DNA from 2 places in the Polaromonas sp. P3_A5 genome. Region 2 is predicted to be linked to the other one. Evidence: riboswitches for the same ligand, from Rfam matches in the RefSeq annotation. Region 2 holds a riboswitch; the other holds the start of a gene.
What was found. A riboswitch is a leader RNA that binds a small molecule or an ion and turns the genes downstream of it on or off. The one in region 2 is predicted to bind glycine.
Positions count from the first base shown of each region.

Region 1: linked by a shared signal. The riboswitch ahead of AC1DU8_RS00130 (D-amino acid dehydrogenase) and the one ahead of gcvT (glycine cleavage system aminomethyltransferase GcvT) in region 2 are both predicted to bind glycine.

Region 1 covers NZ_JBFUGF010000001.1:8,780-23,493, reverse strand. Annotated here, with positions in the region: gene AC1DU8_RS00150 (amidohydrolase family protein) at 1-418, shown strand, start outside; gene AC1DU8_RS00145 (alpha/beta fold hydrolase) at 441-1,175, shown strand; gene AC1DU8_RS00140 (thioredoxin domain-containing protein) at 1,172-1,654, shown strand; gene AC1DU8_RS00135 (GrpB family protein) at 1,852-2,394, shown strand; glycine riboswitch at 2,497-2,585, shown strand; gene AC1DU8_RS00130 (D-amino acid dehydrogenase) at 2,805-4,118, shown strand; gene AC1DU8_RS00125 (DUF1737 domain-containing protein) at 4,212-4,418, shown strand; gene AC1DU8_RS00120 (DinB family protein) at 4,418-4,933, shown strand; gene phnD (phosphate/phosphite/phosphonate ABC transporter substrate-binding protein) at 5,224-6,195, shown strand; gene AC1DU8_RS00110 (response regulator) at 6,433-8,838, opposite strand; gene AC1DU8_RS00105 (sensor histidine kinase) at 8,835-10,130, opposite strand; gene AC1DU8_RS00100 (DAHL domain-containing protein) at 10,127-11,935, opposite strand; gene AC1DU8_RS00095 (cytochrome-c peroxidase) at 11,932-12,966, opposite strand; gene AC1DU8_RS00090 (DUF4197 domain-containing protein) at 13,510-14,223, opposite strand; gene AC1DU8_RS00085 (TlpA disulfide reductase family protein) at 14,239-14,714, shown strand, end outside.
Region 2 covers NZ_JBFUGF010000001.1:1,280,850-1,295,563, reverse strand. Annotated here, with positions in the region: gene AC1DU8_RS06270 (acyltransferase family protein) at 310-1,323, shown strand; gene denD (D-erythronate dehydrogenase) at 1,631-2,656, shown strand; gene AC1DU8_RS06260 (TRAP transporter substrate-binding protein) at 2,749-3,720, shown strand; gene AC1DU8_RS06255 (TRAP transporter small permease) at 3,832-4,326, shown strand; gene AC1DU8_RS06250 (TRAP transporter large permease) at 4,529-5,806, shown strand; gene AC1DU8_RS06245 (hypothetical protein) at 5,879-6,448, shown strand; glycine riboswitch at 6,476-6,591, shown strand; glycine riboswitch at 6,613-6,716, shown strand; gene gcvT (glycine cleavage system aminomethyltransferase GcvT) at 6,772-7,932, shown strand; gene gcvH (glycine cleavage system protein GcvH) at 7,987-8,352, shown strand; gene gcvP (aminomethyl-transferring glycine dehydrogenase) at 8,411-11,305, shown strand; gene AC1DU8_RS06225 (sulfite exporter TauE/SafE family protein) at 11,307-12,062, shown strand; gene AC1DU8_RS06220 (transglutaminase-like domain-containing protein) at 12,074-12,841, opposite strand; gene AC1DU8_RS06215 (mannitol dehydrogenase family protein) at 13,014-14,162, opposite strand; gene AC1DU8_RS06210 (zinc-binding alcohol dehydrogenase family protein) at 14,176-14,714, opposite strand, start outside.

The sequences.
Region 1 (14,714 bases), 1.3 Mb from region 2:
CATGCTGGCGCAGTACCCCAGGGCCAAAGTGGTCTGGTGCCATCTGGCGCAAATCCGCTACATCGAGCGGGCCACGCGTTACAACGCGGCGTATGTGGACGGCCTGATACGGCGCTTCGCCAACCTGCATTTCGACACGGCTTTCGGCGACTCCGCTTCAATCTATCCCCTGAGCAACCAGCGGCATGCGCGCGTCTGGGGCAGCGACGGCGGGCTGGCCCGTGAATGGCGCGACTTGATAGTCGCCCATCCGAAACGCTTTCTGTCGGCGCTAGATCTGGGCGGAGACCGGATGGACCGCATGGTGTCCTATGACCAGAAGCACCGCTATTTCCTGCAGCAGCTGCCGGAGAATGTCCGGCATCAGGTCGCGTACCGCAATGCCTGGTCGCTGCTGTTTGGCGAAGAATTTGCCTGAAGAAACACACGGAGGTAAAGCGATGAAACACAATTTTGTTCTGGTGCACGGCGCCTGGCACGGCGGCTGGTGCTGGCGGCGGGTGGCGCAGGCGCTGCAGCTGGACCACCACAAGGTGTTCACGCCGACACTGACCGGCCTGGGCGAACGCGCCCATTTGCTTTCACCCACGATCAACCTCGACACGCACATCAACGACGTGATCAACCTGATTGAGGCGGAAGAGTTGCACGAGGTGACGCTCGCGGTGCATTCCTATGCCGGCATGATCGGCACGGCTGTCACTGACCGCATGCCCGACCGCATCAAGCACCTGGTGTATGTGGATGCGGTGGTGCCCAAGCCCGGCGAGAGCTGGAGCAGCACGCAGGCCAGCGCCACGCAGCAGCAGCGCATGGCGGCGGCGCAGGCTTCACCCAGCTTCAGCTTTCCGGCGCCCGACCCGGAGGTGTTCGGCCTGCACGATGCCGACCGCGAATGGGTCAAGCGCCGGCAGACGCCGCACCCCGGCAACACCTACCAGGCACCGCTGCACTTTGATATGCAGCGCGTAGCCGCCGTGCCGCGCACTTTTGTGAATTGCACCGAGCCCGCATTGGCCACGATTGAACCCAGCCGGCTGCGCGTGAAGGACGCAAAGTTCTGGGACGGTGCATGGCTGCCGAATTCGCGCGTGGTCGAAATCAAAACCGGCCATGACCCCATGATCAGCGAACCGGCTGCGCTGACGAAGATTTTGCTGGAAAGCGCTGAATGAGCCAGGTGGCCCGCCGCCAGTTCACAGCCGCGCTGGCAGCCGGGCTGGCCGTGCCCCAGCTTGCGCTGGCCAAAGACACGGCCTTGCCTGTGCCGGCCTCTTTGCCGGCTGCCGCTGGAATCGCCGCCCTTAAAAATGAGCCGCTGGTGCTGCTGGTCAGCCTGCCCGGCTGCCCATTCTGCGAGCTGGTACGGCGCAACTACCTGCTGCCAGGGCAACGAGACGGCAGCCTGCACGCCTGGCAGCTCAACATCAGCGACCGCACGACACCGCTGACCGGCTTTGACGGCCAGGTGACGACAGCCGCCGCGCAAGTCGCGGCATGGAAAGCCGGTTTCACCCCCACGGTGCTGTTTCTGGGCCCGGCCGGGCAAGACCTGGCGGAACGGCTGGTTGGCCTGGCGTCTGTCGACTTTTATGGCGCCTACCTGGAAGAGCGGCTGACGCAGGCGCGCAAAGCTGTGCTGGCGCTCAGGTAAATGAAATGCAGACCGCCCCATTCGCAGCCGTGGGGATTTCTGGTTGCTATTGTTTTGATAGCTGCTCGCGCAATCACTGATTGGGCAAATGGCCTTTTTCATGCTTAAAACCGCCCCAAAAATAGCCCCGCAAAGGATTCTGGCGTGTCGCACAGCGTTTTTTGCCCCTGCACAACAACCTGCCAGCCGTCACGCGCATGACTGACCAGGAATCGCTGCTTGCCGCTATCCACGAGGAAGTGGTCTTGCAGGCCTACAACCCAGCCTGGCCCCAGCAGTTTGTGGCTGAGCGGGACCGCCTGCTTGCGCTCTCCCCTCAGCTGCCGGCCCGCCTGATCGACATCCAGCACATCGGCAGCACAGCCGTGCCCGGCCTGGCGGCCAAACCGGTGATCGACATGCTGGCCGGTGTGGAATCCATGGCGGCGGCCGAGGCGCTTCTGGCGCCGCTGTGCGCCAACGGTTACACGACCTCCGCTGAATTCAATGCCTCGCTGACCGACCGTAAATGGCTGATGCGCTGGACAGAAGGGCGGCGCACGCATCATCTGCACCTGGTGGTTCACGGCGGCGAGGTGTGGGCGCAGCGCCTGCGTTTTCGCGACGCCCTGCGTTCGGACCCGGCGCTGGCGGCGCGCTATGCCGCGCTCAAGGCGGAACTGGCGGCCAGGCACCCGGGTGACCGCGAGGCCTATACCGATGCCAAAGCCGCGTTTGTGCAGGCGGCCAGCGAAGGCTGAGCCTCCCTGCTTCCTACTATTAAGCCGCTGAATCAACCCGCTAGACCTGTACTGAACGCCGCATTCACGCTTGGCAAAACAGGCTTCGGTGGTAAATTCAAACCCGTTCAAGCAGGAGAGCGCTGCCCCAAAGGCAGCCACCGAAGGCGCAAACTTCCATAATCGCTCAGGTCCCGTACTGCCCGGAACACACAGCCGTCTGGAGAGACGCCGCACGCAAGGTGCAGCGCACCGAAGGAGCAAAGCCGAAGCCCCAAGCAACGGCTGAATCTCTCAGGTAACAAGGACAGTGGAAGCGGCCGCAAGCATGTGATGGCTTGGCGGTTGCCACGATTCTTCCGATTCAACAGCAACCCCTGGCACGGCGCTTGCGCTACTGCAATGTTCTGCTTGAATGAAAAGGAATCGCCATGAAAGTCATGGTTTTGGGTGCGGGTGTCACGGGGATCACCACGGCCTGGTATTTGGCGCAACGCGGCCATGAAGTCACGGTGGTGGAGCGCCGCAACGCGGCCGCGATGGAAACCAGCTTTGCCAACGGCGGGCAAATATCGGTGAGCCACGCGGAGCCCTGGGCCAACCCGGGCGCGCCGCTGAAAGTGCTGCAATGGCTGGCGCGTGAAGACGCACCGCTGCTCTTCAGGCTGCGCGCCGATGTGAACCAGTGGCTGTGGGGGCTGGAGTTTTTGCGCAACTGCACGCCCGCGCGCACGGCACAAAACATCAAGCAGATCGTGAACCTGGGCATGTACAGCCGCGGCGCGCTGCAAAAACTGCGCGCCGAGCTGGGCCTGCTGTACAACGCGCAGACCAAGGGCATCCTGCACTTCTACACCAGCCAGGCCGAGTACGATGCGGCGCAGGAGCCCGCGCGCATCATGCGCGAGCACGGCTGCGAACTCGACATGAAGACGGCCGACGAGTGTGTGGCGATTGAGCCCGCGCTGGCGCAATGCCGCGGCAGCATCGTGGGCGGCAGCATGACACCCAGCGATGAATCGGGTGACGCCCGCGCGTTTACCGCCGCGCTGGCGGCGCGCTGCGAGCAGGCCGGTGTGAAATTTTTGTACAACACCACGGTGCTGGGCCTGGACGCTGCAGAGGGGCAGCTGAACGGCGTGCAGGTGGCGATGGGCAGCGGCGAGGCCGGCGGCAAGGTCGAGATGCTGAAAGCCGACGCGTATGTGATGTGCCTGGGCGCCTTCAGCGCGCAGTGGGCCAAGGTGCTGGGGCAAAGCCTGCGCATCTACCCGGCCAAGGGTTATTCGGTCACACTGCCCGTGATCAACGAGGCGGCGTCGTACCAGGTCAGCCTGACGGATGACGAGTACAAGCTGGTGTTCTCGCGTTTTGGCAACCGCTTGCGCATTGCCGGCACGGCCGAGCTCAACGGCTACAACACCGAGCTGAACCTGGTGCGCTGCAACGCCATCGTGCGCCGTGTGAAGCAGCTCTTTCCCGACATGACGGACGGCGAGGGCGCGCAGTTCTGGACAGGCCTGCGGCCGGCCACGCCGAGCAATGTGCCTTACATCGGCAAAAGCAAGGCCTCCAATGTCTTTCTCAACACGGGCCACGGCACACTGGGCTGGACGCATGCCTGCGGCTCGGGCGCGGCGATTGCGGACATCGTGAGCGGGCGCGTGCCGGAAGTCGACTTTGCGTTTACCGGGATGCCGGCACCGGGGCGTGTGATGGCATTGCCGGGGATGGCGAAGGCCTGAGCAAGGCCTGAAAAGGGGGTCTGAAGCACGGCGTCCTGCAGCAGGTGGGCGGAAACGGTAATATCGCCCTCCGTTCATCAGCCGCTTGCCGCCATGACATCACCCGCCACCACGCCCCCCGACGGTCTTCCCACCTACAGGCTCCTTACCGGCCCTGATGACGCGAGCTTTTGCCGCCGCGTGAGCGAGGCGCTGGCGCTGGGTTACGAGCTTTACGGCTCGCCGGCGGCGACCTTTAATGGCGAGAACGTGATCGTGGCGCAGGCGGTGCTGTGGCCTTCGCTGCGCAAGGCCGGCTGATGAGCAGTGCCCTGCCCCTGAACCCCGCAACGCTCCAGGCCATGGCGGATTTTCCGCGCCATCTGGAACAGTTTTACGATGCGATTCCTGAAAGCCACAAGGGTTGGACGCCGCCGTCGTGGGAAGGCATTCCGAGCGAACACTTCACGGCCCTCGCGCAGATCTGCCACGTGCGGGACATCGAGATCGACGGCTACCACGTGCGATTTCAGCGCACCTTGTCGGAAACCAATCCCGTGCTGGAATCACTGGACGGCTATGTACTGGAAAAGGAACGCGACTACGCGGCTGCTGATGCGCAGGAAGTCTTCGCGGCGTTTCGGGCAGCACGCACCCGGACGATGGCCATGCTGTCGGGCATCACGCCCGAACAACTGGGCCGCACGGCGGAATTCGAAGGTTACGGCGCCCTCACGTTGCGCAGCCTGGTGCATTACCTGTGCAGCCATGACCAGCAACACCTGGCCGGTCTGCAATGGCTGCTCGGGAAAATCGACGCCTCCCTCGCCGCTTGAGGCCTTCACCCCCCTGTCGCACAGCACGGGCATCCTGAGGCGCAGTATTGGCCGCCTCCCAGGCGCTTACAGGTTGCCAGGGCCGTCTTTTCAATGAAAAAACAACAGCCTCTGAAGCAGATACGCTGATTTATGTCACGAAGGTATTCATTCGAATGTAACAAAAAGTTCGTTTTGACGCGCCGTCATGCACACTGATTGGGTTGGGAGCGCGGTTTGTGTATAGCCAGCGGCATACAAACCTGCATTCCTGCGTATCGGTTTTTTCATAGACAACTGGAGTGATCAACATGAAGTTTTATCTGCGCCATGCAGCAATATTGGCCAGCGCCGCCTGCGCCCTGGGTTCGGCAACAGCCCAGACCGACGAGGCGAAGCCTGCACGCAAGGCAAAAGCAGCGGCCGCCACCCCCGCGCCCGCGCCCGAAAAATATTCCGGCCCTCGCGAAAAAATGGTCGTGGCCATGCCCAAGACCTATGGCAAGAGCGAAACCATGGCCTTGTGGGGCGACTACTTCAGCCACCTGTCACGCTGCGGAAACATCGACCTGCAAAACGCGCAAGGCGAATCGATGGACAAGACCAGCAACATCGACATCCTCGGTGAAAAAGAGCTGATTGAAGGTATCTCGGCCGGCAAGGTCCAGCTGGCACAGGTCAACCCCGGCCTGGCTGCGCAGTTGGTCACCGCCGGCCAGCCGGCGCCGTTTGGCGTTCCGGGCAACAAGGCCACGGGCCTGCGCAACTCCTACAAACTGATTCTGATCACCCGCATCGACAGCCCGTACAGGGAACCGAAGGACCTGATCGGCAAGAAAATCGCGCACACCACGCCAACCTCGAACTCGGGCAACCTCGCGCCGCGCGCGCTGTTCCCGGCGCTGGGCCTGACGCCGGACAAGGACTACGAAGTCGTGTTCTCCAACGGCCACGAGCGCTCCGTCACGGGCGTGATGCATGGTTTTTATCCGGCCGCAGCCGTGGCCAGCGATTTGTACCAGCGCATGGTCGTCAAGGGCGACGTCAAAGGCTCGAGCATCCGCACGCTCTGGGAAAGCCCGCCCTTCATGACGGAAACCTGGACCATGAGCAAGGACGTTTCGCCCGAACTGCAGGCACGCGTGAAGAAATGCTCGTTCAGCTACAGCTTCTCACCCACACTGAAAAAGCAGCTGCCCGGCAACGACACCTTCCTGCCCATCAACTTTGATCGCGACTTCGCGACGGTGATGCAGGTCTACCGCGCCAGTCAAAAGAAGTAGAGCCCCCACGGTCGCTCACTTCGTGTAGCTCCCTGCCCCCCGAGGGGGCCGCCCGCCTGTGGCCCGGCAAAGCCGGTTCCACGGCTCGAGCTGGCCTGAAGATTCTGTGAGTACGCCAGTGATGGAGGTATTTCACCAGCAGGGGCCGCGGGACTGGCTTTGCCAGACCGCAGGCGCCGCCCCCTGGAAGGGGGGAACAGGCTACACGCAGTGAGCCTGGACGGGGGTGAGTCTATTTCAGGCACTCAAAGGTGGGTGAACCGTTCCCCAGAGGCTTTCATCGAGCACCCGCTGCAGGGTCCGAATCAGCTGCTCGTTGGAAGTGTGTGCTTTCACCAGCACCGCCTCCGCACGCTGGCTTTGCTTCGGCTCCACATCGTGCGCGGAAAACACGACCACTGGCGGCACGATGTCGAGCGCTTCAATGGTGTCCAGCAGTCCCCAGCCCGAGCCGTCTTTCAACGTCAGGTCAAGCAGCACCAGGTCATAGCGGCGGCGCGCCAGCTGGTCGCGTGCCTCGCGCAGCGTGGCGGCAAATTCAAAGGTGGCAAAGTCCTGGGCAATGGCCGCGGCAATGCGCTGGATATCGAGGTCGTCCTCGACGTGCAAAATGCGCGGCCGGCCTTCGGCCATGTTACCGATGGCACGGTGCAAACTGAGGATCAGGAGGTTCTCATCGATGGGTTTTTCCAGCCATGTTGAAACCGCCAGGGGCTGGGTATTGAACTCGAGCTCGCCTTCTTCAGCATTGGCCGAGACCACCACGATCGGCAGGTCTTTCGTCGCCTCTTCGCGGCGCAGTGCACGAATCAGGCTGATGCCGTCCTGGTCGGGCAGGTTCAGGTCGACCGTCATGGCAGCGTAGGGCATCAGCATGACTTGCTCCAGCGCCTGCCCTGCGCTGTGCACCATGTCCGAGTCAAAGCCGCCTTTATCAAGCATCAGGTTGATCAGGCGGGCAATGTCGGGATCGTCTTCGCAGACCAGGATGAGCGGCCTGGTCGCTGCCCCGGACCTGATGCTGGTTTGAATCGGCGCCGGCACCGCCTCGGGCAGCTCAAAGAAGAAAACAGTTCCGACGCCGGTTTCCGTCGTGAACCCGATTTGGCCGCCCATCCGCTCCACGATGGCGCGCGAGATGTTCAGGCCCAGGCCCGTACCACCCATTTTTCGGGTGTCCGATGTGTCGGCTTGCGAGAATTTCTGAAAGATGCGCTTTCGGAACTCTTCGGGAATGCCGGGGCCGCTGTCGGCGACTTCCACCCGGACCCTGCCGTTCTTGCACAGCAGCCGGACTTCCACGCAGGACTGGGCCGGCGCGAATTTCACGGCGTTGGACAACAGGTTGGTAATGACCTGGGTCAGCCTGTCGCTGTCGACGCTGACCCTTACCGCTTCTGCCGGTGCGTCCAGAACCAGCTTGACGTTGTGCTGGCCTGCGAAGCCTTCGTTGGCCGTCAGGGCTTGCGTCAGCAGAGGCTGCAGTTCCATCTGCTGGAAGTCAAAACGCATTTTTCCGGATTCAATTTTTTCGCTGTCCAGAATGTCGTTGATCAACCTGATGAGCCGTTCGCAATTGTTGGTGGCGATGCCGACCAGGTTTTTGGCCATGGCCGGCAGCTCCCCGGCCACGCCGCCGGCGATCAGGCCCAGGGAGCCGCGAATGGAGGTCAGCGGGGTGCGCAACTCATGACTGACGGTAGAGACGAACTCACTCTTCATGCGGTCAATGCGCTTGAGTTCGGTCACGTCGGTGCCCAGCGAGAAAAAGCCGACCACCTTGCCTTCGTCCTCGTTTTCGCCGTAGCGTGGAAAGTACTGCATGACGTAGTCGCGCAGCTGGCCATCTGACGTGACCTGCGTGCGATCGTATTGCGCCGCGTAACCGGCGAGCGCTTCTTCAATCTTGCCCCGCTCTTTTTCGTGGAGCTCGTCGCCCATCAGTTCGCGCATGGTCTTGCCGTGGATCTGGCCGTGCTTCAGGCCAAGAACTTCTTCGTAGGCAAGGTTATGGAACTGAAAGCGCTGTTCGGCGTCGATATAGGCAATCAAGGCGGGCACACTGTCCGTGATCTGGCGCAGTTGTGATTCGCTGTCATGCAAGGCGCGGGTGCGCTCCTGCACGGCTTCCTCCAGGCCGCTCACCTGCGCTGCCGCCTGCTGCGCCAGCTCCCATTTTGTGGTCAGCATTCTTGCCAGCTGGCTGACTTCAACCGGATCAAACGGTTTTTTCAGAATCAGGAGACGATCCCGGGCTTCCAGCCGCGCGAACACATCTTCCCAGGCATGGTCGGAGTAGGCGGTGCAGATGACGATCTGTACCTTTGGATCAACGCGCCAGAGCCGTTCGATGGTCTCCACACCATCCCAGCCCGGCGGCATGCGCATGTCCACAAAGGCCATGGCATAGGGCCGCCCGGCCCGAACGGAGACCTCGACCTTGTCCAGACCCTCACGTCCCTGGTAGGCCGAGTCCAGCTCAAAGCCATCATCGGATACCGGTGCGGCGTCGCCAAACAACAGGGCTTCGGCATCGTCCAGGTCATGCGCAACCGGCCTGGACGCAAGAATTTTCCGGAAGTCTTCGTGGATGGACGGCATGTCGTCGATCAGCAAAATGCGCCGGTTCTGCAGTTGAGTCATGGCTGGCTCCTGTGTTTTTTCGCATCAGCCGGGCTTTCATCGGGCGAGTGTTGCCGCACAGGCGATGGAATGGTGAAGAAAAATGTGGCACCTTGCCCCACCGCCCCTTCGGCCCAGATACGACCGCCGTGACGGGAAATGATCCGGTGAGCGCTTGCCAGCCCGATTCCCATCCCTGCAAACTCACCCGGTGAATGCAGGCGCTGGAAGGTACCGAACAATTTGTCCGCGTACGTCATGTCAAACCCGACGCCGTTATCACGGACAAAATAGACCGTACTTTCGTTGTCGGGGTGCTGCGCCCCAACCCAGATCTCGGGGGCAGTGGCATGGACGGTGAACTTCCATGCGTTGGAAATAAGGTTTTCCATTACCTGGCACAGCAACGCGGAGTCACCCACAGCGGTAAGGTTGGGCGTTATGTGGACTTTCACATCTCGCGCGGTATTGCGTTTCTGGCAGTCACCGCGCACGCGCTCGGCTATTGCCGTGAGGTCGACTGTCTCGATCTTCAGGTTGGTACGGGACACCTGGGCCAGCAGCAGAAGGCCATCCGTGAGCTCACCCATTTGCCTGACTCCCTCGCGTATCCGGCTCAGGTAATGCCTCGCGCGTTCCGCCGCATCACCGCTGACCGCCTTTTGCAGCAAGTGGCTGAAGCCGTCAATCGAGTTCAGGGGAGAGCGCAAGTCATGCGCGAGCGAATACGAGAAGGCTTCGAGTTCCTTGTTGGACTGGCGCAAAGCCGCTTCGGTTGCCCTGAGATCCTGCACGGTATCTTCCAGGCTGCTCACCTGTGCTGCCGCGCGCCGCGCCAGCTCCCATTTGGCGGTCAGTGTTCTCGCGAGCTGGCTGACTTCGATCATGTCGAATGGCTTTTTGAGCACCAGCAGGCGGTCCTGCACGTCCAGCCGCGCCAGCACATTTTCCCAGGGATGGTCGGAGTAGGCTGTGCAGATCACGATCTGCACATGCGGATCAACACCCCAAAGCCGCTCGATGGTCTCCACCCCGTCCCAGCCCGGCGGCATGCGCATGTCCACAAAAGCCATGGCATAGGGCCGCCCGGCCCGGATGGATTCCTCCACCTTGGCCACACCTTCGGCGCCCTGATAAGCGGAGTCCAGTTCAAAATCACCGTAGGAAATCTGCGTGACCTCACCAAACAACTCGGTTTCGGCAACGTCCAGATCACGCGCCACCGGTTTCGCAGCGAGGATTTTGCGAAAGTCCTCATGGATCGACAGCATGTCGTCGATCAGCAGGATGCGCTGGTTCTGTAGCTGCGTCATGATTTGGTCTGCGCGATATCCATTGGCAGCTCCAGTGTGAAGGTGGCCCCCAGACCCGGCCCGTCGCTGTGAGCGGAAAGTGTCCCGCCCATCTGGCTGACTGCCAGCGCGCAACTGTGCAAACCAAAGCCGTGGCCTGTTTTGCGCGTCGTAAATCCGTGCGAGAAAATCAGCGTGAGGTTTTCCGCCGGTATCCCCTCTCCCTTATCCATGACAGAGACCCGCAAGGTCGACTCGCCAACAGGCTCCACCCGCAATGTGATCTGGTGCGATGCGGCCGGCATACCCGCCATGGCATTTTTGGCGTTGCTGATCAGGTTCACGAGAATCTGCAGGACCCGTGAGCGGTCCAGCAGTGCTTCTGGCACCTGCGCGAACTCCTTCACCACAGTGACTCCGTGGCGCGCCAGTGAGACACCGTTCATCCGCAGCGCGTCCTCCACCAGGTCGCTGATCTGCACCGGCTCAACGATGCTGCCGCCGCCTGCGTACGATTGCTGCGTGGCGACGACGTCCTTGATGTGGTCGATGCTTCTGGTGAGAAGTTCCAGCTCCTTGAGCATGCCCTGCTGCTCCTGCACCAGGGTCTGGGAGATCCCATTCAAATAGCCGGGCAGTATCTTGCCCTTCTCGTCGTGAACCAGAAAATGGGCCAGGTCTGCGGCGTGCTCGTTCATCAGCTGCATGCCCCGGGAAAGCCCCTGCACCCTGGATTTGTGCAAGGTGCTGCCGATGAGGTCGGCCGAGACGTTGACGCTGTTGAGGATGTTGCCCACGTTGTGCAGCACATTGGTGGCAATCTCGGCCATGCCCGCCTGGCGCGCAGTGGTCATCAGCTCGCTTTGCGCCTGGCGCAGCTCCTTCGTCCGTTCCTGCACGCGCTGTTCAAGGTGCTCATTGGCCGCCTGGAGTTCCGTGTTGACGCGCCGGATCACGGCATGGCTGCGAAACACGTGAAGGGCTGCATACAGCAGCAGAGCCACCAGCACGGCCGAGAAAATTAGCAGGTAGCGGCCGTAGCGCTCGCCCTCCACCCCCGCGCGCTGCTGCTCGATCGTTGATGCATCGTTGGCCGCATCGAGCAACTTGGCGGTCGGTGCCGAGGAAATACCCGCGAGAAGTTCATTGACTGTTTTTTGTTCGCGCAAGATGGTCTGGACATGCGCGCGGAAGATCCCCAGCCTGTCGGCAATGCCCGGCGGAGTATGGCGCAGCTTGCCGTCAAGCCGGCCCAGTTCCTCTTCTATCTCGGCACCCTTTTCGTCGGTCGGGCTCTGGCTGTACAGCATGCTCGCGAGCAGCAGCCTGCTAACGCCAGACGAAATCTGCCGGAGCGCCGGCTCTGTGGCGCCGCGGCCGGGCCCGAGCGACTGCTGGACATCTTCCGCCGCGGTGGGAAGAAAGGCCAGCGAGTTTCGCAGCACAGAGTTGTGCGACTTGAATTGCTCGATCAGGGCGGCTTTGTCCTGCACGGCGCGTTCCAGCGCCGCGAGCTTGTCCACCTGCCCCGATGCATCGTGCTTGTGGGCGTGGGTGCCCGACTCGAGTTGTTCCATGAGCCGGGCCATCCCGCCCTGGTTATCGGCCAGCGCATCGTAGTGCGTGTTGATCCCGATCCTGGACTTCAGCACATCCAGCTCCCATTGCGCGTCCAGCTGCTTCAGGTGGCGCAGCACAGCCATATCCTCAAAGTAGTGCGACTCGTCGAAGCTTTGGGTTTTGCTATACAGGAACACCAGGATGGACAGCAGCACGGCGGTGATTACCGCCATAGGCGCCAGGGCAAGTTGATTCTTTTTTTTCACGGTTTGAAGTCCCGTTCGCCGGTGAGCGTATTGAGGAACTTGACGATGGATTCCTTGTCTTCCCTGGAGGCAACGCGTCCGAGCTGGTACCTGAACATGACATCGACGGCATCTTCCAGTGTCTTGGCCGAGGCATCGTGAAAATAAGGCGCCGTCAGCGCGATGTTGCGCAGGCTTGGCACCTTGAAGACGTGCTTGTCGCTTTCCACCTTCGTGACGAGGTACCGGCCAAGATCGGCTTCCGTCGGGTTGCCGCGTCTGGCGAAATAGTCGCCCATGACGCCGAATTTCTGGAACATGTTGCCGCCCACATTGACGCCCTGGTGGCAGGCGACGCACCCGTACTGCTTGAACTTGGCGTAGCCGACCTTCTCCGCGTCTGTAATGGCGTTGGTGTCACCGCGCAAATATTTGTCGAAGCGTGAGTTGGGTGTGATCAGCGTCCGTTCGAATGTCGCGATGGCGTTCTGGATATTGGCTTTGGTCACGCCGTCTTTGTAGGCCGCACCAAACGCGCTTTTGTATTTCGCGTCGTCCGCTATCTTGCGAACCACATCTTCCCACTTCGCCCCCATCTCGATCGGGTTCAGCATGACATGGTCTACCTGGGACTCCAGCGATTCGGCGCGGCCGTTCCAGAATTGCCTGAAATTGAGCGCCGCATTGAACACCGTCGGGGCATTGACACCGGTCAGCCCACCGTTAAGCCCGACGGAGCGGTCACGGCCGTCACCGCCGCCCTTGCTCAAATCATGGCAGCTGAAACAGGACACGCGCCCGTTTCCGGACAGGCGTGGATCGTGAAACAGCTGCCGCCCGATTTCGACACGGGCCGGGTCCTGCTTCAGTGTGAGGGGGATTGGCTGGATGGGCTCATTGAGCAAGGGGGCCGCGATGGCGGCATGGGAGGCGAACGTCAGCACAGCCAGCAGCAGCTTCAGCCGCTCACCCAATCCCGTGACCGCCGAAACCGTGGCGGCAGAAGGGTCTGGGCTGGCGCCCCTGGAGCATGGATCGGGGTGCTCGTTCATGGCTCACCTCGTGGGTTTCGTGCGGGAGTGCGAAGCGCGAATCCGAACCGGACGCAACCCCGAAGCGTGAACCGCAAGGTTGCCACCCACTGAGAAGCGATGGCTGTCCTTCTTGATGATAAATCCATGTTTCGGCAATTGTCCGGATTTGCTGACGTGGCGGCGCTTCATGCCGGCGTCCATCCGTTGCCCCCCAGCCACGGGACGAAGCCTGCATAACCCAGCTTGGCGGCTTGAGCGGCATTCTTTACATACCGTCGGTGATCCGCGGTATCCGCAGCCGCTCCAGACCGTTCGCTGCAACCTGATCAGAGCACGTTTATCGGCGGGGCTGTTAAGGCATTTCCCGCGTGGTCATATTTACCAACCGCATGTAAGCAAATGCGTTTTTTTCGGAGCCGCCCGGCGCATGAGAACGCCGTCTCTGTTCCTCAACCAGATCCCGCCGCCCTGCCCTCTATGTCGCTCACTTTTTGATAGCTGCTTGCGCCCGCGCTATATGGGCTGAAAACCGATTTCCGGTGCGACATTTCAGCAAAACCGTTATTTCATGGATCCGAAGACCTTCTTGAGGATGGCGCTGCCGGTGCCTACCGGGTCTTGCCGGATCTTCTTTTCTTCCTCACCGATGATCAGGTACAGGCCGTCCAGCGATTTGCCGGTCACGTACTGCTGGATGTTGGCGTCTTCTTTCTTGACCAGGCCAAAGCCGGCGGCCCGGCCGGCGAATTCGTTGTACTTGTTGGCCAGGCCGACTTTTTCGGTCGCCTTGGTCACCACGGGCAGAAACTTCACGCCCAGCGGAGCGCGGGTTTTTTCAGCGAAGAAAGTGGTCACCGAGGTTTCGCCGCCGGTCAGGATGTTTTTCGCGTCATTCACGTTCATGGTGCGTACCGCATTGACCAGCAGGTCCTTTCCCATGGGCACGGCAGCTTCGGCGGCCCGGTTGATGGACGTCACCAGTTCATCGATCCGCTTGCCCTGGCCGAAGTTTTTTAGCAATTTCGAAGCATCTTCGAGATATCCGGGCAAGGGAATGCGAACTTTTGGGTTGCCGAGGAATCCATCTGTCTTGCCCAGCAGGGCGACGGCGGCGACAGCACCTTTTTCGAGGGCTGTTTTCAGGCCGGCGCTGGCGTCGGCATTGCTGATGCCCGACAAGTCCCCGAGCGAGAGTGCGTGGGCCTGGTGGTAGGTGGCCAATATCAGTGCGCCCAACGCGCTGACGCCGGCCTGGTTAAAATTGCGACGTTGCATGATGAGGTCCTTCCAATGAAATTGACATCCCGCCTGACAGTATGCCGCACGGCACTGGCCGGTATTTTGGCTGTGGCGGCCCTTGCTTGCCTGCCGGGATGTGGCGGCGCCGAGGCCGCGCCGGAGTCGACCTTTGTGTTGCTGGACGGCAGCAAAAAAACCACCGCAGACCTCAAAGGCAAGGTCACCCTCGTCAATTTCTGGGCCACCAGCTGCGTGACCTGTGTGGCAGAAATGCCGAAGGTCATTTCGACCTACAACAAATACCAATCCCAAGGCTACGACACGCTGGCCGTGGCCATGAGCTACGACCCACCCAGCTATGTCGTCAATTACACGCAGACGCGCCAACTACCTTTCAAGGTGGCCATCGACAACACCGGCGCAGTGGCCAAAGCATGGGGCGATGTGCAGCTCACACCCACCACTTACCTCGTCAACAAGCGCGGCGAGATCGTCAAGCAGTACGTGGGTGAGCCCGACTTTGCAGC
Region 2 (14,714 bases):
CCCACTGAGAATCGTCTAGCTTGGTATAAGTCGCAATACCAAAGACGGCACAGTTGATGTAGGAACAAGACGACTCAGTGTAGGGTGGCAGGCATGCAATTGAGGTGTCAGACCCCGCGCGTATTGGTTGCAACTACGTAACAGCTGTGCGCTTGATGGCAGTTGCTTCGCAAAACGATACGGCTTGCAACAGTTTGCTTTCTTTTGGCGCACAGCCGTGGCTGCTATTGGCTACGCTGCGCACATAATTTGTGCACGCAGTTGCAGTGAGCAAGACAGCAAAGAAACAAGAAGAGGAACGCAAGGCTGATGACCGGCAAGAAAATGAAGCGCAGCATGGAAGTGGATACGGTAAGAGGCATCGCCTGCATCTTGCTGGTTCTGTTTCATGTAGTAGGGGATACGCCCTCAGTGGGCCTGAAGGTTCCGGAGGGGCACTGGTTGCAGATGTTCAATGAAGGGCTGGCCTATATCCGCATGCCGCTCTTCTCTTTCATCTCAGGCTATGTGTATGCATTTCGCCCCTATGAAGGCAATGCTGCTGAATTCATTAAAGGCAAGGTCCGGCGGCTGCTGCTCCCCCTGATTACGGTGGGAACTATTTTTGCCGTCGTGCAGGCCTTCACGCCAGGCGCCAACTCATCGGTCAACGAGTGGTGGCTGTTGCACATTGAGCCCGTGGGGCACTTCTGGTTTCTTGAAGCGCTTTTTATTGTCTTCCTGGTCGTTCTGCTGCTGGAACACCTCAACGCACTTTCTACTGCGGCCGGATTTGCGGTCGCCTGGGCGCTCAGCGCGGTGCTGTTTGACTACTTCAGCCCCCCCAACTATTTCGCCGCCCGCGGCGCTGTTTACCTTCTGCCTTTTTTCCTGGCCGGGCTTGCCTGCAAACGATTTGACATCGGAACGCCAAAGGCCCGGCTTGTGGCAGCGGCCGTATTTATTTGCGCCGCTACCGGGGCCATGCTTTTTCCGCAATTTTCCGAGCAGGGAAGTTCTGTCGCCGCACTGGCGCTCGGTGTCTCAAGTGCCTTTCTTCTTTTGCGGAGTGGCTGGAGTTTCGCGCCCCTGGCCTACATTGGATCCTTCTCATTTGCGATTTACCTGCTGCATGTTTTTTTTACGGCTGCGAGCCGTATCGCCTTCAGGAAACTGGGTATCACGGACACCTATGTCCTGATGACGCTGGGACTCGTCGCCGGGATTGCTGGTCCTGTCGTATCCGCGCTGCTCATCAGCCGGCACGCAGGCCTGAATCTGTGGCTGCTGGGAACTGTGCCGGGCAAGCCGAAACCCAATCCGAAGCCCGTGGTAGCAGCCTGAAGGATCGGGGCTCGGACCAGCGGCCCATTTTATTCTGGCGCCAAGCCGCTCATCACTGGCGGCGTCCTGGCGCCCCGATCAGTGACTCTGCCGCCGCGGCGAATCCTGAACGGCTCGAACGTCGGAGCAGAAGCCGTGCCGCCGGAGTTGCACGATACTTTTCTCCGAGCATCTTCCAAGTCAGCACCATCTGGCGGCTGCACGGAACGACTCCTCCTTCGAACTAAACTGCCTGACATACCGCAGGCAACCGGATCGGTGCGGGCATGCAGGCGAGTAACCTACAAAAAATGGAGACAACATACCCATGAATATCGTCATCACCGGTGGCGCCGGATTTCTCGGGGCCAGGCTGGCCCGGCAACTTCTGGACGCGGGGCAATTGGCTCTTGCGGGCAGCGCACCGCAAACCATCCGGACAGTGACACTGGTTGACAGGGTGGCGCCCCCGGCCGCGCTGGCCGCGGACAACCGCATTCGAACCATCACCGGCGATCTGAACCGGCTGCTGGAAGACGGTCATCCGCAAGCACTCGTGGTGACAGAAAAAGACACGCTGATATTCCATCTGGCGGCGGCGGTCAGCGGTGAATGCGAAGCGGATTTCGACCTTGGGATGCGCAGCAATGTCGACGCCACGCGTGCGCTGCTGCAGGCGTGCCGTGCCCTGAATACATCGCCCACCGTCGTATTCGCCAGTTCGCTTGCAGTGTTTGGCAATTCACCCGAGCAACCACTCCCGGCCGTCATCGATGACAGAACGCTTCCCACACCACAGAACAGCTACGGCATCCAGAAATTTATCGGCGAGCAACTGGTGGCTGATTACGCGCGCAAGGGTTTCATACGCGGGCGCAACGTACGCCTGATGACCGTGAGCGTACGGCCCGGAAAACCCAACGGTGCGGCATCGAGCTTTCTCAGCGGCATGATCCGGGAACCCCTGGCGGGGATCAGGGCGCAGTGCCCTGTGCCGCCCGAAACGGCCGTGGCTCTTGCGTCACCTGGCCGTACGGTTGAGGGATTGATTCGCGCTGCGCAAGCCAGCGACACCGAATGGGGTGCCCGCACAGCCGTCAACCTGCCGGCCCTCAAGACCACGGTCGGCGAAATGGCGCTGGCGTTGGCCCGGGTGGCCGGCAAAGATGCGGCGGATTTGATCGACTGGGTGTACGACCCTGTCATCGCAGGAATCGTGGGCAACTGGCCGGCCAATATCGACGCAGCACGCGCGCGGTCGCTGGGCCTGCTGCCTGACAGTGATTTTGAAAGCATCATCGCGGCGTACTTAAGCGAAAACCCGCGCACAACCGCTGGTGCATCGCGGCAATAATGCGTGTGCTTATGGTCGGAAAATCCTGATGCGGGACCGGCCCCAGTCGTCCACAGGATTCCCGGCCCGATCACCCAACGGAGACAAACAACATGAAGCTTTCAAAACTGATTATCGGTATGACGCTCGCAGCGGGATTCATGGCGTCTGCAAATGCACAGACCACCATGAAGATCAGCATTTCCACGGCCCAGAATTCGCATCAGGGCATTGCCATCGACACCTTTGCCAAAGAAGTCGAGAAACGCACAGCAGGCCGCTACAGGGTCCAGACCTTCTACAACGGAGCCCTGGGCGGCGAACGCGAATCCATCGAGGCCGTGCAGCTGGGCACCCAGGAGCTGGCCCTCTCCTCCACCGGCCCCGTACCCAACTTTGTCCCCGAGACCAAGATCCTCGACGTTCCCTTCCTGTTCCGGGACAAGGCGCACGCACGCGCCGTGCTGGACGGCCCCATCGGCCAGAATCTCCTGACCAAATTCGATGCCAAGGGCTTTAAGGCGCTGGCCTGGGCCGAGAACGGCTTTCGCCACATGACCAACAGCAAGCGGGATGTGAAAGTTCCGGAGGACCTGAAGGGACTGAAGATGCGCACCATGGAAAATCCGGTGCACATCGCCGCCTACAAAGGCCTTGGCATCATCACCACGCCCATGGCCTTTCCCGAAGTGTTCACGGCGCTGCAGCAAGGCACGGTCGACGGCCAGGAAAATCCCCTGTCTGTGATCATGTCCGCCAAGTTCGACCAGGTGCAAAAGCACCTTTCACTGACCGGTCACGTTTATTCACCCTGTATTTTTGTCATGAACAAGGCAGCTTTCGACAAGCTCAGTGCTGGCGACAAGACGGCATTCATTGACGCTGCCAAGGAAGCGACCAAGGCGAACCGGGCCCGCGTGGACCAGGACGATGCCAACGGTGTAGCCGAGCTGCGCAGCAAAGGCATGACCGTGATCGAAAACGTCGACAAGGCGAAGTTCGTGGCAACGCTGGCGCCAGTCAACGCCGAATTTGAAAAGCAGTTCGGCAAAGCCAACATCGACGCGATCAGGAACTACAAGTAAACCGTACCGCAGCTATTTTGCTACTTTTTTTGTAGCTACTTGCGCCCGCCACCATTGGTCTGCGGGCGTTTTCATTGAAATTTTCAATTCTCCTCATGTATCGGCGCATCCATGAAACAAGTATTTCTCCAACTTGAACGGTGGACCACCGGCTTCTCCATGCTGGTGGCCTGCGTGATGCTGGTCATCGCATCGGGGCTCGGCGTGTTCCAGATCCTGACGCGTTTTGTCTTCGAGCAGCCTGCAGAGTGGAGTGAAATTCTGATCCGCCTCAGCCTGATCTGGATGGTCTTTATGGGAATTCCCACGGCTTTCCGCCAGGGCGCCATGGTCAGCGTGGATGTGCTCTATCGCTGGAGCCCACCTCGCATCCGGCGGGTGCTGGACTGGCTGGTCTGCCTCGCCGCCCTGTTCCTCGTCGCAGTCATCGTCTGGTGGGGCTGGGACTATTCCCTTCGCGGGCGTGTGCAGTCCATGGCCGGCCTTGAATCCATTTCCATGTTTTGGGGCTATGTGGCCATGCCTGTCGGCGGCATGTTCTGCGTGATCGGCATCATCGGCAACCTGATCGACCCACAGCGGAATGAATTGGAAACCGCACAATGAGAACAAAAACTGGATTTCACCTTCAAGCAGGGGCCGCGGAACCGGCTTTGCCGGGCCGCAGGCGCGGCCCCAGAGGGGCTGGAGCCCGCGGCTCCAAGCCTGCCTGCGCAGGCTTGGACGGGCGACAGAGGCGAAGCGTCTCGCGAGCCGCGGCCTGCAAGGCCTCGCGCATTACACGAAGTGAAAAGCGTGGGGGCCAAGTATGACCGCGGTAATGATTTCCACCATGGTGCTGTGCTTTGCACTCACCGTTTCCGTGGCCGTTTCCATCGGCCTGGCGTCCATCTTCGGTATCCAGGCGTCCAACGCCAACATGCTGATTTCAGTCAAGGAGATGTTCTCCTCGATCAACAAGTTTCCGCTGGCCGCGATCCCCTTCTTCATCCTGGCCGGCAACCTGATGGAAACCGGCGGCATCTCGCGCCGCCTGGTCGAGTTCGCCAAAAGCATTGTGGGCGGCGTCCAGGGCGGCCTGCCCATGACCTGCGTGCTGACCTGCATGATTTTTGCGGCCGTGTCGGGCTCTTCTGTGGCCACTACTTTCGCCATAGGCGCCATCCTGATCCCGGCGCTCATCAAGCACGGCTACCCCACCGCCTACGCCGCAGCCCTGCAGGCCACCAGCGCAGAACTGGGCGTGATCATTCCGCCATCCATCCCCATGATTCTTTACGGCGTGAGCGCCGAGGTCTCGATCGGAGAACTCTTCATCGCCGGCTTCGGCCCGGGGCTTTTGATCGGCTGCGCGCTGATGCTGTTCGTGCACCTGTACTGCCGCTGGAAGGGCTGGGGCAAGCACGACGGCGACGGCCGCCTGAGCTTTGGCAAGGCGACCTGGCAGGCCAGCTGGGCGCTGCTGATGCCGGTGATTATTCTGGGCGGCATTTACGGCGGGATTTTCACGCCGACCGAGGCGTCGGCGGTGGCGGTGTTTTATGCGCTGGTCGTCGGCACCGTGATCTACCGCGAAATCAAGCCGGCCGACCTGTACGTCATCCTGCGCAAATCGGTGCTCTCCAGCGCCGTGATCATGTTCATCATCGCCAATGCCGGGTTGTTCGCCTTTCTGATCACCCGGGCCGGCGTGCCGGACGCCATAGGCCATTGGCTGGAAGCAGTGCTGCAATCGCCCGCCCTCTTCCTGCTCGGCGTTAACGCGGCGCTGTTCATCATCGGCATGTTCATTGAAACCAGCGCCGCCATCATTGTTCTGGCACCCATCCTGGCGCCAGTGGCTGTGCATTTCGGCATCGATCCGGTGCACTTCGGGCTGGTGATGGTGGTCAATCTTGCCCTGGGCATGATCACACCGCCTTTCGGCGTGAACCTGTTCGCGGCCTGCACCGTCGCCAGGATATCGCTGGACCGCATCGTGACCCACCTGATCCCCTTTGTGCTCGTCATCCTGGCTTGCCTGATGGTGGTCACTTACGTCCCGCAGCTGTCGCTGGCTCTGCGGGATCTCGTCTACGCAAAATAGCTTTTCGGACGGGATTCACGAGGCTGTCATTTTCAGCAGCCATGCTCGGGGTTTCATTTCAGGATGAAATCCATGCAGCTCCACAAAACCGACCGCGCCCGTGCCGAGCTCAAGCCCGGCGTGAGAACGCTAGGCCAGCGCGAGCGCACCCTGCTGCTGATGGCCGACGGCAGCAAGTCGGCCCAGGACTTCCGCCCGCTGTTTGAGGGCGACGGCGAAGCCATTGCCCTGCGCCTTTTGCGCGACGGCTTTCTGGAAGCCCATCCCGGCAAGACGTCCGCGCCGGCAAAAAACCCTGCGCCTGCACCCGCCCAAACACTCACGCCGGCGCAGTTACAGAACTTTCCCAGCCCCGAAACCACCCAGGCCATTCAGGTCTCTGCCGATCAATTTGAAGGCAAGCGCTCGCTTGCCACAACCCGGATGTTCCTGTTCGACATCTGCGAACGCATGTTCGCCCGGCGCAACCCGGAGATGGCCGAGCGCTTTCGCGAAGCGCTGCGCAATGCCAAAGACCGCGAGACCATGCTCAGCGCCTCGCGCGAAATGATCGAGGAAATCGAAAAAATCGCGGGCCACGAGCGCGCCGACTCCATCAGCGAGCGCATCGCCATGCTGCTGCCGCAGCACCAGGCCGCCTGATCGAGCCGACAGCGGCTTCCGTTACACTCAGCGGTGTCAGGAGAGAGTTTTCCTCGCGAAAACCGCCGAAGGCGCACGAGCACCCTGGGGGCACCCCCCTTGAGTAGCACTGAACGCTCAGGCAAAAGGACTGGCAACCGCCCTGCGGCGCACCACGCGGCAAGGCGTTCCCTACTGGAGAGAGGCCGCCTTTCACGGGCAGCCCACCGAAGGAGCAAGCCTGCATCGCCGGGTGAATCTCTCAGGTAAAGTGGACAGCAGGGGCAGCCCATGGATTGAGAACAAGTTCTTGCCATGACCGTGTTTGCCCCCTGGAGAATGCCTTGTCCGATTCGTCCACCTCTTCCGCCGCCCCCGAAACCTTGTTGAAAACGCCCCTGCATGACCTGCATGTGGAGCTTGGCGCGCGCATGGTGCCTTTTGCGGGCTATTCGATGCCGGTGCAGTACCCCGCGGGCCTGATGGCGGAACACCACCACACACGCCAGGCTGCCGGCCTTTTTGACGTGTCCCACATGGGCCAGCTACGCCTGGTGGGTGCTGATGCCGCAGTCGCGCTGGAATCCCTGATACCCGTTGATGTGATCGACCTGCCCGCCGGCAAGCAGCGCTACGGCCTGCTGTTGAACGACGACGGCGGCATCATCGACGACCTGATGTTCTTCAACCGCGACTACGCCAACGGCGGCGACCTCTTTGTCATCGTCAACGGCGCCTGCAAGGTCGGCGACATTGCACACATCCAGGCAAAGATCGGCTCGCGCTGCGAAGTCATCCCCATGCCGGAAATGGCGCTGATGGCGCTGCAGGGCCCACAGGCCGTCACTGCCTTGCAGCGCCTGGCGCCCGGTGTCGAAAAACTCGTATTCATGACCGGCGGCCGCTTCAGCGTGGCCGGCTGCGACTGCTTCATCACCCGCAGCGGCTACACCGGTGAAGATGGCTTTGAAGTCTCGGTGCCTGCTTCGCAAGCTGACGCACTCGCACGCGCGCTGCTCGCGCAACCTGAAGTCAAACCCATCGGCCTGGGCGCGCGCAATTCGCTGCGGCTGGAAGCGGGCCTGTGCCTCTATGGCAACGACATTGACACCACCACCACGCCGGTGGAGGCCAACCTCAACTGGGCCATGCAAAAGATCCGCCGCACCGGCGGCGCACGTGCCGGCGGCTTTCCGGGTGCGGACAAAATCCTGGCCCAACTGGCAGACCCCGCCCTACTCACCCGCAAGCGTATCGGCCTGGTGGCGCTGGAGCGCGTCCCTGTACGCGACCACACCGAACTGCAAAGCACCGACGGCATGGCTATCGGCGAAGTCACCAGCGGTTTGTTGGGCCCCACCATCAACCAGCCCGTCGCCATGGGTTACATCAAACCTGAGTTCGCTGCGCTGGGCACACGCGTGAACGCCATCGTGCGCGGCAAGCCGGTGCCCATGGAAGTGGCCGCCATGCCTTTCGTTCCCGCCCGCTACTACCGCGGTTAAGCACCAGATCAAGCTCCCCGTTTTATTCACCCCACTCAACCCCTGGAGAACCTCATGACCGTCAAATACACCGAAGACCACGAATGGGTCAAGATTGAAGGCAACGTCGCCACCGTCGGCATCACCGTGCATGCGCAGGATGCGCTGGGCGATGTGGTGTTTGTGGACCTGCCGGCTGTCGGCACCACCTTCGCCCAGAAAGAAACCGCCGGTGTTGTCGAATCCGTCAAGGCCGCGGCCGACGTGTATATGCCCTTGAGTGGCGAAGTCACCGAAATCAACGAAGCCCTAAGAGACGACCCATCTCTCGCTAACAGCGACCCGATGGGCGCCGGCTGGTTTTTCAAAGTCAAGCTGTCCGACCCAACGCAGCTTGACGCGCTGATGGACGAAACCCGCTACACCGCCTTCGCTGCCTGATTTTCTGACCGATTCTTTTTTCTGACTCCTGGCTGCCAAGCCTGACACGGGACCCGACATGTTGATGCAATCCGCCAAGCCCTTGGGCGATCTTGAAAACCCTGCCGAATTCATCGCCCGCCACATCGGCATCGATGACGCCGACGAAGTCCACATGCTCAGCATCGTGGGCTCGGCCTCGCGCCGCGCGCTGGTGGAAGGCATTGTTCCACGCTCGATTGCACGCAGCACCGCCATGGCCATCCCGGCCCCCGTCACGGAGGCGGCCGCGCTCAAGCAGCTCAAAGCCATCGCGGCCAAGAACCAGGTGTTCAAGAACTTCATTGGCCAAGGCTACTACGGCACCTACACGCCGGGCGTGATCCTGCGCAACATCCTCGAGAACCCCGCCTGGTACACGGCCTACACGCCCTACCAGGCTGAGATTTCGCAGGGCCGCATGGAAGCGCTGATCAACTTCCAGACCATGGTCTGCGACCTGACCGGCATGCCGATCGCCAACGCCTCCATGCTCGACGAAGCCACCGCCGCCGCCGAAGCCATGACCCTGGCCAAGCGCAGCGTGAAAAGCAAAAGCAATGTCTTCATCGTCGCAGGCGACTGCCACCCGCAAACAATTGAGGTGATCCAGACCCGCGCAAAGCCCTTGGGCATCGAGGTGAAGGTCAGCACGGCAGCCGTCACGGTGCCGCAACTGATGGCCGAAGGCAATTACTTCGGCGTGCTGGCGCAATACCCCGCCACCACAGGCAGCATCCATGACCTGCGCCCGCTGGCCGGCCAGGCGCATGTCGATGGCGCAGCCCTCTGCGTTGCGGCCGACCTGCTGGCGCTCACGCTGCTGGCCCCGCCCGGTGAATGGGATGCCGACATCGTGCTCGGCAACACCCAGCGCTTCGGCATGCCCATGGGCAACGGGGGGCCGCACGCGGCTTACCTTGCCTGCCGCGACGAATTCAAGCGCTCGCTGCCCGGCCGCCTGGTCGGCGTGACCATCGACAGCCACGGCAACCCGACCTACCGCCTGGCGCTGCAAACCCGTGAGCAACACATCCGCCGCGAGAAAGCCACCTCCAACATCTGCACCGCGCAGGTGCTGCCAGCCGTCATCGCCAGCATGTACGCGGTCTACCACGGCCCGCAAGGCCTCAAGCGCATCGCCGAGCGTGTGGCGGCCTATACGGCCATCTTCGTGCAGGGTCTCAAAGAGCTGGGCTATGAAATCACCAACACAGGCGCCTTCGATTCCGTCACGGTGAAGACGGGTGACGCTACCAATTTGATAGCTGACCGCGCACGTTCGGCGGGCGCCAACCTGCGTTTTCGCTTGAATAATCACCTGGGCGTGTCGCTGGACGAGACCACCAGCCGCAAGGACATCGAACTGCTCTGGTCCTTCTTCGCCAGGCCCGGCCAGACCGTACCCGTGGTCAGCGCTTTCGAAAAGGGCATCGAGTCGCTGATCCCCGCCGGCCTGCGCCGCACCAGCGCCTTCCTGTCGCACCCGGTGTTCAACACCCACCACTCCGAAACCGGCATGCTGCGCTACATCCGCATGCTGAGCGACAAAGATCTCGCACTGGACCGCAGCATGATTCCGCTGGGCAGCTGCACCATGAAGCTCAATGCCACCAGCGAGATGATTCCCATCACCTGGCCGGAGTTCGCCAACATTCACCCCTTCGCACCCGCAGACCAGCTGCAGGGCTATGCGGAACTCGACAAGCAGTTGCGCGACTGGCTGTGCCAAGCCACGGGTTATGCAGGCATCAGCCTGCAGCCTAACGCCGGCTCGCAAGGCGAGTACGCGGGCCTGCTGGTCATCAAGGCCTTTCATGAAGCCAAAGGCCAGGGTCATCGCAACATCTGCCTGATCCCTTCGTCGGCTCACGGCACCAACCCGGCCAGCGCCCAGATGGTGGGCATGACCGTCGTCGTGACCGCCTGCGACGCGCTGGGCAATGTCGACATGGCCGACCTCAAGGCCAAGTGCGAACAGCACAGCGCCAACCTCGCCTGCGTGATGATCACCTACCCCAGCACGCATGGCGTGTTCGAAACCCAGGTAAAAGAGCTCTGCGCCATGGTGCACAGCCACGGCGGACGCGTTTACGTGGACGGCGCCAACATGAACGCACTGGTGGGCGTGGCCGCGCCGGGCGAGTTCGGCGGCGACGTGAGCCACCTGAACCTGCACAAAACCTTTTGCATCCCGCACGGCGGCGGCGGCCCGGGCGTTGGCCCGGTGTGCGTGGTGGCTGACCTGGTGCCTTACCTGCCCGGCCATGCCACGGCCGGCATTCCCGTCAACGGCGTGGGGGCGGTTTCTGCGGCCCCCCTGGGTAACGCAGCGGTGTTGCCCATCAGCTGGATGTACTGCCGCATGATGGGACCAGAAGGGTTGACGCAGGCGACTGAAGTCGCCATCCTGAGCGCCAACTACATCAGCTCGCGCCTCAAGGACCACTACCCCACGCTATACGCCAGCGAGAATGGCCATGTCGCGCATGAATGCATTCTCGATCTGCGCCCGCTCAAGGAAACCAGCGGCGTCACCGCCGAAGACGTGGCCAAGCGCCTGATGGACTACGGCTTTCACGCGCCCACATTGAGCTTCCCTGTGCCCGGCACCCTGATGGTCGAGCCGACCGAAAGCGAAACCCTGGCCGAGCTGGACCGTTTCATCGACGCGATGATCGCCATCCGCGAAGAGATCCGAAAAATCGAAGCTGGCCAATGGCCGCAAGACAACAACCCGCTCAAGCATGCGCCGCACACCGCGGCCAGCCTGATGGGCGCTGACTGGGACCGCCCTTACTCCCGCGAAACCGGCGCCTTCCCATTGGCCTCGCTCAAGCAGGTCAAATACTGGCCGCCGGTGGGCCGCGTCGACAACGTTTACGGCGACCGCAACCTTTTTTGCAGCTGCGTGCCCGTGAGTGATTACGCCTGAGTTGGACGCTCACATCATCCTGATCGTCGCGGGGGCGGCGGCAGCGGGGTTTGTCCAGGGCCTGTCGGGTTTTGGCTTCAGCCTTGTCGCCATGTCTTTCTGGGCCTGGGCTATAGACCCGAAGCTGGCGGCTGTCATGGCGGTGTTCGGCGGCCTGACGGGCCAGGTCATGGCGGCCTTTACGGTCAGCCGCACAACTGACTGGAAGCGCCTGCTGCCGTTTCTGGCCGGCGGCCTGCTGGGGCTCCCGCTGGGTTTGCTGTTGTTGCCGCAACTTGACGTCCAGCTCTTCAAGCTGTTTCTCGGCATGCTGCTGGCGCTATGGTGCCCGGCCATGCTTTTTTCGGGCAAGCTCCCGCGCATTCACCATGGGGGCCGCGTCGCCGACGGCACGATTGGCGTTGCCGGTGGTTTCATGGGGGCCTTGGGTGGTTTCAGCGGTGTGATTCCGACACTGTGGTGCACCCTGCGCGGCTACGAAAAGAGTGCCCAGCGCGCCGTCATCCAGAACTTCAATCTGGCCGTGCTGACCGTCACCATGGCCAGCTATGTTGCCGCCGGCCTGGTCACGCGCGAAACGCTGCCCATGCTGGCCATCGTGGCGCCTGCTGCGCTCATTTGCGCCTGGCTGGGCGGGCGTGTTTACACGGGCATCAGCGACCTGGCCTTTCGCAGACTGGTGCTGAGCCTGCTGACCTGCTCCGGCGTGGCGATGCTGGTGTCATCCGTGCCGGAGTTGCTGCGGCGGATGGGCTAGGGCCTGTCATTTCAATAAAAACGCGAGCCGGCCCGCAGCTCACGAATGGCCCGAATCATGGTCGGAGCCAGCGCATTCCATTGCAAGGCCCGCAGTGATCGACGGTAACGCAGCCCGCTGCCCCCGAGGGATGCCGACACCAGTTCCAGAGGATCGCTCACCACGCACAGAAGCCGCGTGAGCATGGGGTCCTGCTCGGTAGGCACACCGCCGAGGAAGGCGTCGTTCTTTCCGTCCCACAGAAGCTGGGCATTGATGTGGATACCCCAGCCGCACTCCCAGCCGTTCGCTTTCAGGCGTTCGAGCGCCGCAGCCACGTATTCGGCATCGAAGATGTAGGTGTCGGTGCGCACCCAACGGCCCAGCCAGAACTCCGCCAGCGGCCGCGCCGCCGGCGTGGCCCGCGGGATCAGGCCGCGAAGCATCTCGCCGCGCATCTCCATGTAGCGCACACGGGCCGGGATGCCGGCGGAGCGCATCAGCGCGATCAGCAGCGTCACCTTGTCGTCACCGTCGCCTCCGCGCGCCTCAAGTACGTCGCGGGCGGTCGGGTACTGCAGCTTGATCCGCTTGGTATAAGGCAGGCGCTTGACGAAGCGATAGATAGCCAGTGCCTTGTCCCGGTCGGTGCGGCACAGCTGGACAATCGAGCGAGCCTTCAGGCGCAGCTTGGTGTCGTCCAGGTCCAGCAGGGGCGTTGTGCCAAGCCAGTCCTGCGGCCGGTCGCTGGCTCTTTGATGCAGCCGGCGGGGCGAATCGAATTGTGCGGCAAGTGCCACCATGGAACCACCGACGGAGTGAATGGTTTACGCATCGTAACCCCGGAGGCGCAATTGCGGCGAATTTCCGTTCCACGCCCGGGCGCTGAGGGACTGGCCCCTGGCATGAGGGCTCGCGGCGTCGGATGTTGCGCCGCAGCATGTCATCAAACGCAGGTGACCAGCCGGTGGTTCAGGCACCAGTGCCCAGGGTGCTTCCGGTTTCAGCTAACGCATTGCGCAGCTGGGTCTGTGCGATGGGCAGTTGCAGCGCCACGGCGCGCTCTAGCACGGGTGCCAGGCGGCGCAGCTTCTTCTGCGCGTGGTCCTTGGCAATGTCGGCCAGACGGTGTTCCAGAAACGGGTTGAGCAGGCGGTCGCGCAATTCCACCAGGTAGGCGTGGGCCTCGGGGCCTGTGCCCTCGGCGTCAAATACCGGCAGCACCTCGTCGGCCCACACGGCCTCCAGCGGGGTGCGCAGCGCCGGGGTGTGCATGGCCTGCATCACGGTCATGTCAGCAGCACCGCCCAGCAGCTGCCAGCGTTCGGCCAATATCGTGTGGCCCAGGTTCAGCAGCCAGAGCTTGCGTTGCTCGAAGGGGGCCAGTGCATCCGTCACCACCATGGCCGGGTGGCTGCAAGGAAGCACCATGCGCGGCTGGCGTTCGATGGCCCACAGCGCATAGGGCTCGGCCACTGCACCGGCGGGTTCCAGCGGAGACGACACGATGCGGTCCACCAGTGAATTGACCCACACGCAGTGCTCCCGCACATAGCGAAGGAAGGCGGGCGTAACGCCCCAGCTCTGTGCCAGCGTGGATACCAGGTTGCGCAGCGTGTCCCCGTTGCGGTTGACCAGTTCGCAGGGGTACAGCGTCAGGGGAGCCTCCGGCTGCTGCTGCCAGCGGTGGTGCAGAAGCGCCACCAGCTTGGCCGGGTAGCTGCGCGGCGGCGGCGTCGTCGTCGGGCTACGCAGCAGCGCCGCGGTGTCGGAGTCGTCCAGTGCATAGCCCATGTCCGCGGTGTTGGAGATGATGACCTGCACGGTGGTAGCCATGGCATCGCGCAACAGTGTCCAGTCGCGGCGGGCATGCCAGACGGCCTGTACTGCGTTCACTTGCACGGTTTCCTCGATACGCCGGCCATGTTGCATGCCGCGCAATTCGACGCGGTAGCCATGTGCCAGTGCCGCGGCGCGCGCGCTGCTCTGCGGGCTGTCTGTGCTCTGCACCACGGTTATGCCGCCCAGCGCCTGGCCCTGGGCCAGGGCCTCGGACACAAACAGGTCCGCATGCGCCTGCAGAAAGCGCCCGGTGCCAAACTGGAGGATGGGCGTGCTCACGTGGAGACTCCGGTCAGCATTCGATCAGCGCCTTGACGACGCCCTGCGTGGGGTCCAGCAGGGTGGCGAACTGGGCGGGTACATCGGCCAGGGCCATGCGATGAGTGTTGAGTGCTGCGGTGGGGATTTTGCCGCCCCGCATCGCCTCAAGCACCGTTTCGAAGTCTTCCATGGTGGCATTGCGGCTGCCCAGCAGCGTCGCTTCGCGTTTATGAAACTCCGGATCGGCGAACGTAATATTGTCCAGCACTATCGACACCAACACATACTTGCCGCCATGGGCAATGAACTGGAAGCCGCGCTCCATGGCCCTTGCGTTGCCCGTGGCGTCAAAAACGACATCGTAAAAATCTCCATCGGTCAGTGCGCGCAGCTCGTCCAGGTCGTTGTCACCTATCACAACACCCGCATGCGCCCCCAGGTGTTGTTTGCAGAATTCCACCCGCTCCTTTCGCGTGTCCAGCGCTGTGACCTGACCACCACGCAGGCCGGCGAATAGCAAGGCAGCCATGCCGATGGGGCCCGTCCCTACCACCAGTACACGCTGGCCGG